2 regions of the Paenibacillus graminis genome follow, and region 2 is predicted to be linked to the other one. Evidence: riboswitches for the same ligand, from Rfam matches in the RefSeq annotation. Region 2 holds a riboswitch; the other holds the start of a gene.
The links. Region 2 has a riboswitch for glycine ahead of gcvT (glycine cleavage system aminomethyltransferase GcvT). Riboswitches for the same ligand answer to the same signal wherever they lie in the genome.
Positions count from the first base shown of each region.

Region 1: linked by a shared signal. The riboswitch ahead of PGRAT_RS30470 (amino acid permease) and the one ahead of gcvT (glycine cleavage system aminomethyltransferase GcvT) in region 2 are both predicted to bind glycine.

Region 1 is NZ_CP009287.1:7,035,067-7,039,492, forward strand. It holds gene PGRAT_RS30465 (C40 family peptidase) at 1-725, opposite strand, end outside; gene PGRAT_RS30470 (amino acid permease) at 858-2,240, opposite strand; glycine riboswitch at 2,410-2,490, opposite strand; gene PGRAT_RS30475 (AAA family ATPase) at 2,603-3,613, opposite strand; gene pnuC (nicotinamide riboside transporter PnuC) at 3,610-4,287, opposite strand.
Region 2 is NZ_CP009287.1:6,535,105-6,539,530, reverse strand. It holds gene gcvPA (aminomethyl-transferring glycine dehydrogenase subunit GcvPA) at 1-864, opposite strand, end outside; gene gcvT (glycine cleavage system aminomethyltransferase GcvT) at 861-1,985, opposite strand; glycine riboswitch at 2,170-2,266, opposite strand; gene gcvH (glycine cleavage system protein GcvH) at 2,451-2,843, shown strand; gene PGRAT_RS28345 (flagellar motor protein MotB) at 3,002-3,868, opposite strand; gene PGRAT_RS28340 (flagellar motor protein) at 3,865-4,426, opposite strand, start outside.

The DNA of each region.
Region 1 (4,426 bases), 500 kb from region 2:
AATTCATACGGCGTGCCGAGGAAGGTCTTACCGTAAGCGATCAGAGCCTCCGCTTGCTTATCTGTAAGGGAGCCGCTGGTGTAATCGGTATATTTCGGTTTGGCTGAGATGTATCCCGTCCGGTTGTTCCCGGTCACCACCTTCAACCACAGGGCATCGACAACGCTCACCACATGTACCTTCGTACCTGCGGAGAGCAGTTCCGGACTTACGGGATCGCTCTTCGCATCCGGTAAGCTGCGGAGGTTGACTCCATGGAGAATCGAGGTTTCATAGATAATCCCGGAGGAGATTTGCACGGATTGGGTGCCGGGTACCCAGTCTACCTTATTGCCCAAGGCTTCACTGACGAAGCGCAGCGGGATCATTGCCGTGTTCTCGGCAATTTGGCCGGGAACCGCCAGACTTAGTGTCTGCCCGTTCAGCTCGGCAGTTCCCGCTCCCATCCGGTACGTAAGCGTGGTATCCGCCTTAATTGCGGTGACCGTTTTATCCGCGTTGTTCCAGGACAGCTTGGCCCCTTGCGCTTCAAATAATCCGCGCATCGGTACTAACACTGTACCGTTTAGATTCAGCGGCTGGACCCCGGATTGAATCCGCTGGCCGTCCAGGTAGACGGAGATCGCCCGGGCTTCGGCCTGCGGCCGGGCATCCGCATGGACAACGCCGGAGGAATAGAGTGAAAGGGTTAGCAGAGACAGAAGTGCAGCATTGCGCTTATCCATATATTCATCACCTTTTGTATAGATTTGTACCTATACAGTTGGACGAAGCAGAAGCGAAATGGTTTTGTGGTAAATGATGGCACCCTGACAACGTGGATTAACCCGAAAAAGCCACAGTAAAGGAATTCCCGGCTATCCTTCCATAGGTTCAAAACCTTGGATATTTGTTTTTTCCCTCTTTCTTCTATTCACCGTAAACAAAACAAACAATAGAATAAACCATAGCGGTGTCAGCAATAAGGCCGGACGCGTTTCTTCAGCAAACAGCATAATAATGAGGATTGCAGCAAACAACGCAAGGACGACATAATTAATAAAGGGTGTCAGCGGAGCTTTAAATTTTGATCCGGCCTGCAATTCGGGTTTGGTTTTCTTATACCGCAAATGACAGACTAGAATGACACCCCAGACCCAGATGAAACAAATGGCACTAATGGTTGTCACGATTCCAAAGGCAGTTTCCGGAATCAGCTTGCTCAAAAGAGCGCCAACGGATAAGACAAGCGTAGATATGAGCAAAGCGTTGCTTGGCACATGGTTTTTATTCAGCTTGGCAAAATGGGAGGGGGCCTGCTCATTTCTGCTCAAATTATATAGAATTCGGCTTGTGGAGAACATCCCGCTGTTGCAGGCAGACGCGGCTGAAGTTAATACGACAAAGTTAATAATGCCTGCGGCAATGGGAATCCCCACTAAACTGAATGTTTTTACAAAAGGGCTTTCTGCCGGATTAAGCTCCGTCCATGCGTTGATGGATAATAGGGCAATAATCGCACCCACGTAGAAAAATAGAATTCGCAAAGGAATTTTATTAATCGCCGACGGAATGCTTTTTTCCGGATTGGAAGTTTCCGCTGCCGATACCCCCACCAGTTCCACACCGACAAAGGCGAACACAACCATTTGAAAGGAAAGCAGGAAGCCTGAAATTCCGTTCGGGAATACTCCCCCATGTGTCCAAATATTACTGAGCGTCACTGTGCCGGCATCTGTTTTGAATCCAATCACCAGCAAAATGGCTCCGATGGCAATCAATGCGAGAATAGTCACTACCTTGATTAAGGCAAACCAAAATTCCAATTCGCCGAAATTTTTTACAGTTAATAAGTTGAGTCCTAATAAAATGATTAAACAGATGACGGCAGGGACCCATTGCGGGATATCAAACCAGTACTGGACATATACCCCAACAGCGATAATGTCAGCCATAGCCGTCATGATCCAACAAAACCAATAGGTCCATCCGGTTACAAACGCCGCCCGCGGCCCAAGATAGTCTTCGGCAATGTCTGTAAACGATTGATAACCTGCTTTAGACAACAGAAGTTCTCCCAATGCCCTCATCACAAAAAAAACGGCAATACCCACGATTAGATAAGCAAAGATGATGGATGGCCCTGCCAGCTGTATCGCTTTACCCGATCCTAAAAACAATCCGGTGCCGATGGTCCCGCCAATGGCAATGAGCTGAACATGCCGATTCTCTAAATCCCTCTTTAGTTCTTGTGGTGCCAACTGAAACTCCCCCTCTAAAATCTAAGTAATTTTTCCACGTGAAAAAACGAACAAGGAATGCTGACAATAAAAAAAGAGACTGGATGGGCTCCAATCTCTCAGGTCATAAGAATAATAAATAAAATACATAAGTGATTCTGACGGTGATCAGAACAACAAATGAATTATCCAGTACTCTTCTGTCCTTTTGCCTGAGATTATGAACCCTTCGGCGCCGGGGAATCCCCACGGTCTCTCCAGAAGCTGCTCCTGCTATAGTGTCATCCATAGCAATCATAGCTTTTAGCTTTTTAGTTTTTTGATGTCAACTTCGTGTAAATATTTTTCAATATTAATCATAGCCGGGCTTTTTGTCAATAACATTAATTACCGCGCTCGCCAAAATAATTAGTGTAGGGCTTGAACTTTGCCAACACGTCATCTACCTTGTGCATCCGTTCCTCCAGGCTTCCCCGGAGCGTAATATAGGGAATCCGCCGCTCCTTCAAGTCTGCAATGATTTGCTTATGGAAAATATGCCGCTTCTGATTCCCGCTGCGGTCCCATGTATCCTCGTAAGGAATATCATCGTCGCAGAGGAAAAAAAGGTCATACCGCTGCGCATTTTCCAAAGCGATCCGGGTTAAGCGTTCAGGCGCCCGGCCGTGGTAATCCAGGGCAAACATATAAGTCGTGATCGCGTTGGTATCGACAAAAAGGTATTTATTCGCTTGCAGTAAAGCCTGCTCTTCCCGCTCCATATGGCCTACAGCGATTTCATCGAACGCCTTGAGGCTGATTCTGCGGTCCACCTGATGCTCCGTCCAATAATCGCGCCCGTATTCGCCCGCATAGGTTGTGCGATACCGCTGGGCCAATGCTTCGGTAATTGTGGATTTGCCCGTCGACATCGCTCCCACAAAAACCACTTTTGTAATTAAGTCCCGATATACAATATCGCTCACATATGCCCGGTACTTGTAAGGATCGGAACGGACCATGGTCGCTGAAACCGGCACCCGCCCGCGGGCTTCATCCACCCGCCGGTCCACTGCGCCCAGAGCGATGCTCATATGCTTTCCGTAAAATTCGCTGGAGTAGAAATGCGTCACTTGCTCGCCGTTCAGCAGCCCCAGAATATATTGCTCTTCCCTTATCTCATGCTCCCGGTCGTCCGAATACCCATCCGGCCCATCCCAGGCTTCGATCACCCGAACCGCCGGGTAGAGCTTGCGAATCCAGTTCGCCCGGACATGCAGCGGGATCGTTGTCACCGTCGTCTCATAGATCACCACAATCAGTTCATCGACCTCTTGCAGCGCCGTCTCGATCATGAACTGATGCCCTTTATGCAGCGGGGCGAACTTCCCGAGTGTTAAGCCAAGTGTCTTCATGCGGACACCTCCCTAGCTCCCTTGTTCCAATTGTAGTAGCCGTATACAGCGTTAACCAGATATGCGCTCCACATGACAATCATCAGCAGGCCTTCCCCGCTCCCCTCCAGCATTCGAATGACCCACAGCAGCACCGTGAACATATTGAGGACGATATAGACCAGCCATTGTTCCTTGAATCTCCGAACCATCAAAAGTGTAGCCACAACGGATAACACCGTCGTAATGGCATCAATATACGGCGAGTTCTGCCCCGGTATGAACGATAACCCAAATCCCAGCAGCAGGCAGCCCGCTATGCAGATTGCCCCCACTAGAAGCAGGCCCTTGAGCTCCAGCTGACGCATGGACAGCTTACCGTTATTACTGTTATTTTTCCACATGTAGAAGCCGACGACATTCATAGGAACAAAGAATAGCAGATTCAGCATAACCTCTCCAAATAAACCGTTGACGTAGGCCAAATATGCATAACCAACAGTATTGTACATACCAAACACATAACTCATCAGGTTGCCCTTCGCCGCTAGCACCACGCACAGCACCCCGGTGATAAAGACCGTAAATCCGAATAAGGAATCCTTAGAAATCACCGTGAACCCCACAGCAATTGAGGTAAACAACACCAGCCACGCCAATTCAAACAGGTTCCAACCGCCCCACGATTTATTCACTTGCATCCCCTCTGCTTTCATCCGATTTGTGTATCATAAAATCATCCATATCTTACTTCCTTATTGATAATAACATATTGTTAATATCATTGAAAGCAAAAATGCTCATTTTATGAATCGGATGATGCATAGGAGAGGC
Region 2 (4,426 bases):
CATGAGCGGCTCGGCTACGGCAAAGAAGCCGCAGGTTGGTCCGCCGAGTGAAGCCGGAATGCCGAGCGGTTGGGCATCGCCGACTACGATGTCAGCGCCAAGCTTGCCCGGCGTTTCGAGGATGCCGAGAGCCAGCGGGTTGGCGCTGACCACGAGCAGGCCTTTGAAGGCATGGATCAGCGGCTCAATGGCGCCCAGGTCTTCTACAGCGCCGAAGAAGTTCGGCGACTGCACCAGCACGGCAGCCGTGTCGCCGTCAATCGCGGCGGCGAGCTTCGCCTGATCTGTTACGCCGTCTTTGTAGTCTATTTCTATAACATCCAGGCCCCATGCACCCGCAGAGGTGCGCAGCACCTGGCGTGCTTCCGGATGTACCGTCCGGGAAACGACCAGTTTTTTGCGTTTCGTCGCTCCGGCTGCAAGCACCGCGGCTTCCGCGAAGGCGGTCGCGCCATCGTACATACTGGCATTGGCGACCTTCATGCCGGTCAGCTCACAGATATAGGACTGAAATTCGAAGATTGCCTGCAGCTCTCCCTGGCTGATCTCCGGCTGGTAAGGCGTGTATGCCGTATAGAATTCCGAGCGGGAAATGACATGATTAATGACCACGGGGATATGGTGGTCATACAGCCCTGCGCCGAGGAAGCTGGCGTGGGTGTCGAAGCTGGCATTGCGGTCGGACAGCTCTTTCATATGGCGCAGCAATGCGTATTCATCCAGTGCCTCTGACATCGGCATCGTTCCCTGATAGCGGACGGACTGCGGGATATCGGCGAACAGCTTCTCCACGGACTGAATCCCGACAGCTTCCATCATCTCCTTGCGGTCTTGTTCGGTCATCGGCAGATAACGGTGCTTCATTGCGGCTTCACTCCTTGGCTCTTTTTATAAAATGGCGCTTTGACCACGGCCGCCTTAAGCTGCTTGCCGCGGATCTCCACATAAACCTCTGTTCCAATTTCTGTATAGGCAGCATCCAATAGGGCAAGGCCCAAATTGCGTTTCAGTGTCGGGGACTGTGTGCCTGTGGTGACCTCCCCGATCTTGACTCCACCCGCATAGACCGGATAATGAGAGCGCGGAATGCCGCGGTCAATCATTTCGAGGCCCACGAGGCGGCGGGGCAGTCCGGATTCCTTTTGCTTCAGCAGCGCGTCTCTGCCGATGAAACCGGCTTTGTCCAACTTCACGAAGAACTGGACTCCGGCTTCCAGCGGCGTAATATCCGCCGACAGCTCCTGGCCGTACAGCGGCAGCTTTGCTTCGAAACGCAGCGTATCGCGTGCGCCAAGCCCGGCGGGGGTCAAGCCGTACGGGGCACCTGCGGCAAGCAGGCCGTTCCACAGCGCAGCCGCTGTGTCCACCGGGGCGTACAGCTCGAATCCGTCTTCCCCGGTATATCCGGTACGGGAGAGCAGGACCTCTACACCGCAGACTACAGCGCGTTCGATGAAGTGGAAGGGGGCAAGCTCAGCGAGAGGGGCTGAGGTCACTTCGGCCAGGATCGTCTCGGCAAGTGGTCCCTGCAGTGCGAGCAGCAGTGTCTCATCCGAGACATTTTTCAGCGTCACTCCGCTGAATTCATCTGTAAGATGCTCCTGCAGCCACTCAAAATCCTTGTCGATATTGGAGGCGTTGACGACCAGCATGTAACGCTCTTCCCCGAGGTGGTAGACCAGGAGATCATCAACAACTCCGCCGGTCGGGTAGAGCATCAGCGTGTATTGAGCACCGCCATCCTGAAGACGGCTGACATCGTTCGTGGTCATCTGCTGCAGGAAGGCTTCCGAACCGCTGCCGCTGACCATGAATTCACCCATATGCGATACATCGAACAGTCCGGCCTGCTGGCGGACGGCCTCATGCTCCTTTACGATTCCCGTGAACTGCACCGGCAGCTCCCAGCCGCCGAAATCAATACATCTGGACTCCGCATAGGCGGAGTAGAGATCATAAAAAGGCGTTCTTTTCAAAGCTTCCATCTGCTCACTCCCTTGTCTGATTACACGCGAAAAAGGACAGGCGAAAGACAAATATGCACAACCCGCATATAAGTCCTTCGCTCTGTCCTTTGTACCTGAGAGTTACCCTGCTATCCAGCGAGCAGGTTTCCCCGTTGGTGATCCGTGACGCTGCCAGGCAGGTCCGGATAGCTCTCCAGAGATGCGTCCGGCAAAGGTCCTTTTGCCTGAGAGATTCACCCTCCCGGGCTTACTCCTTCGGCGCTGCCCTCCTGTGAGGCAGTCTCTCCCTATGCCATCATTCGCAAACCGTATTGTTTTCTACTGACTCCATTAAACCGGGTATACAACTCCGCTGTCAACAAAAAAACGTCAAAAAGATGACAAATTTTATTTTCCTGTCAGTAATATTGACATTGAGCGGCGCGATAACTTAGTCTATAACTAATTTTACAACTCCAAATTTGGAAAAGAGGCGGCTTAAGAATGAGTGAAGTGCTAGACAACCTGCTGTACAGCGAAGAGCACGAATGGGCACAGCAGGGTGAAGGGCGCGTAGTGCGTATCGGGATTACGGATCATGCCCAGCATTTGCTTGGCGATATCGTATTTGTGGAATTTCCTGAGGTTGGTGCAGCCATCTCCGCAGGAGACAGCGTGGGCAGCATCGAATCCGTCAAGACGGTGTCGGAGCTCTATTCCCCGGTATCGGGAACTGTGACCAAAATCAATGACACACTGGAAGCCAGCCCGGAACTGATTAACGATCAGCCATATAGCGGCGGATGGATTTTTGAACTGGAAATCAGTGGAGAGTTTGCGGAAGCGGCATCCGGCCTGCTAGATGCGGCAGCTTACCGCGAATTAATTGGAGAATAAATACCCGGAAGACAGCAGTTTTCCGGCACACAAAAAAGGCAGGCCTTTCCCATCACATTAAGTGTTACTAATGTGTGAGGTCTGTCTTTTTGTGATATTTTAATGTGGAATACTGAGAGAGGGAAGTCCTGCTGAGCTCCTGCAGTTGACAGGTGAAGCTACTCTTCTTCCTGGAGCTGCCGCAGGACTGTAATCTCAACGCGGCGGTTTTTCTGCCGGCCTTCCGGGGTGGAATTACTGACGGCAGGACGGGTATCGGCATATCCGGCATACTGAAACTTACTGGGGCTGAGCCCCTCTTTATCTAAAAAGAAGCGCAGCACTGAAAGGGCGCGGGCACCGGATAACTCCCAGTTGTCATTATAACGTGAGCCTGCCGTTACGGGGGTATCGTCCGTATGGCCTTCGATGCTGATTGTCGCTCCAATCCCGCGGAACAGGCCGGACAGCTGCCGCAGCGCGGGAAAGGCAGGCGCCTTGAGCTCGGCTCTGCCGACATCAAACAGATAGCGGTCGCTCAGCGTAATTGCGATACCCTGCGGCTTGTCCGCCACAAAGATCTGGTCGCCCAGATTATTGTCTTCGACATATTGGGTAATGACGCCCATCAGCGCAGCCAGTTTTGCTTCCTGATCGCGGAAGGCCTGTTCACGTGCCGTTGGCTGTGTGCCTTCTGGAGGAGGACCGGACGGGGTTCCGCCTCCATTCTGCTGCTCCTGATTCACACCGGATTGAGCACCGCCTCCGGTTCCGCCATTCTGCCCCTTGCCTGTTCCCTCGGACTCGATTCCTTTTTGACCCTCCAGCACGCCGTTGCCCCCCTCCAGCACCGGATTTCCACTTTTAAAGGTGTCCGATAAAGAACCGGTCACAATATTAAATTTCTGTGTGTCCAGACTGCTCATGGCATACAAAATCACGAAAAAAATCAGCAGCAGCGTAATAAGATCCGCATAGGTGATCATCCAGCGGTCCCGGCTTTCCCGGCCTCCTGTGCGGGGTTTTCTCCGGTTTCTCTGTCTCATGACAGGCCTCTTGTATGGTTGGTGCTGTGTTCTCCAGCGGACCGGTTCAGGAAGGAACGGAGCTTTTTGCGCACAAGCTGGGGATGATCCCCGTTCTGCAGGGCAAGAATGCCTACCATGAGCATTTCCATCGAACCCAGTTCACTTTGGCAGCGGGATTTGATTTTGGAGGCAATGGGTAAAAATATTAGATTAGCACTGGCTACACCATAAAGCGTTGCCGTAAAAGCGACTGCAATCGATGCTCCCAAATTGGAGGGGTCGGTAAGATTGCTGAGCACGCGGATCAGCCCCATGACTGTGCCGATGATGCCCATGGTGGGCGCATAACCGCCTGCAGCTTCAAATATTTTGGCATAACCTTCGTACTTCAGCTCCTTGGCGTCCATCTCCAGCTCCAGAATCTGCCGGACCTGCCCGGGATCTGTACCGTCAACAATAAGCATAAGGCCCTCGCTGGTAAAGGGGTCGGGATGCTCTTCGGCCCGTTTCTCCAGGGCAAGTACACCGCTGCGTCTGGTCACGGCTGCCAAGGAGATCAGCTCCTCTGCCTGTTCC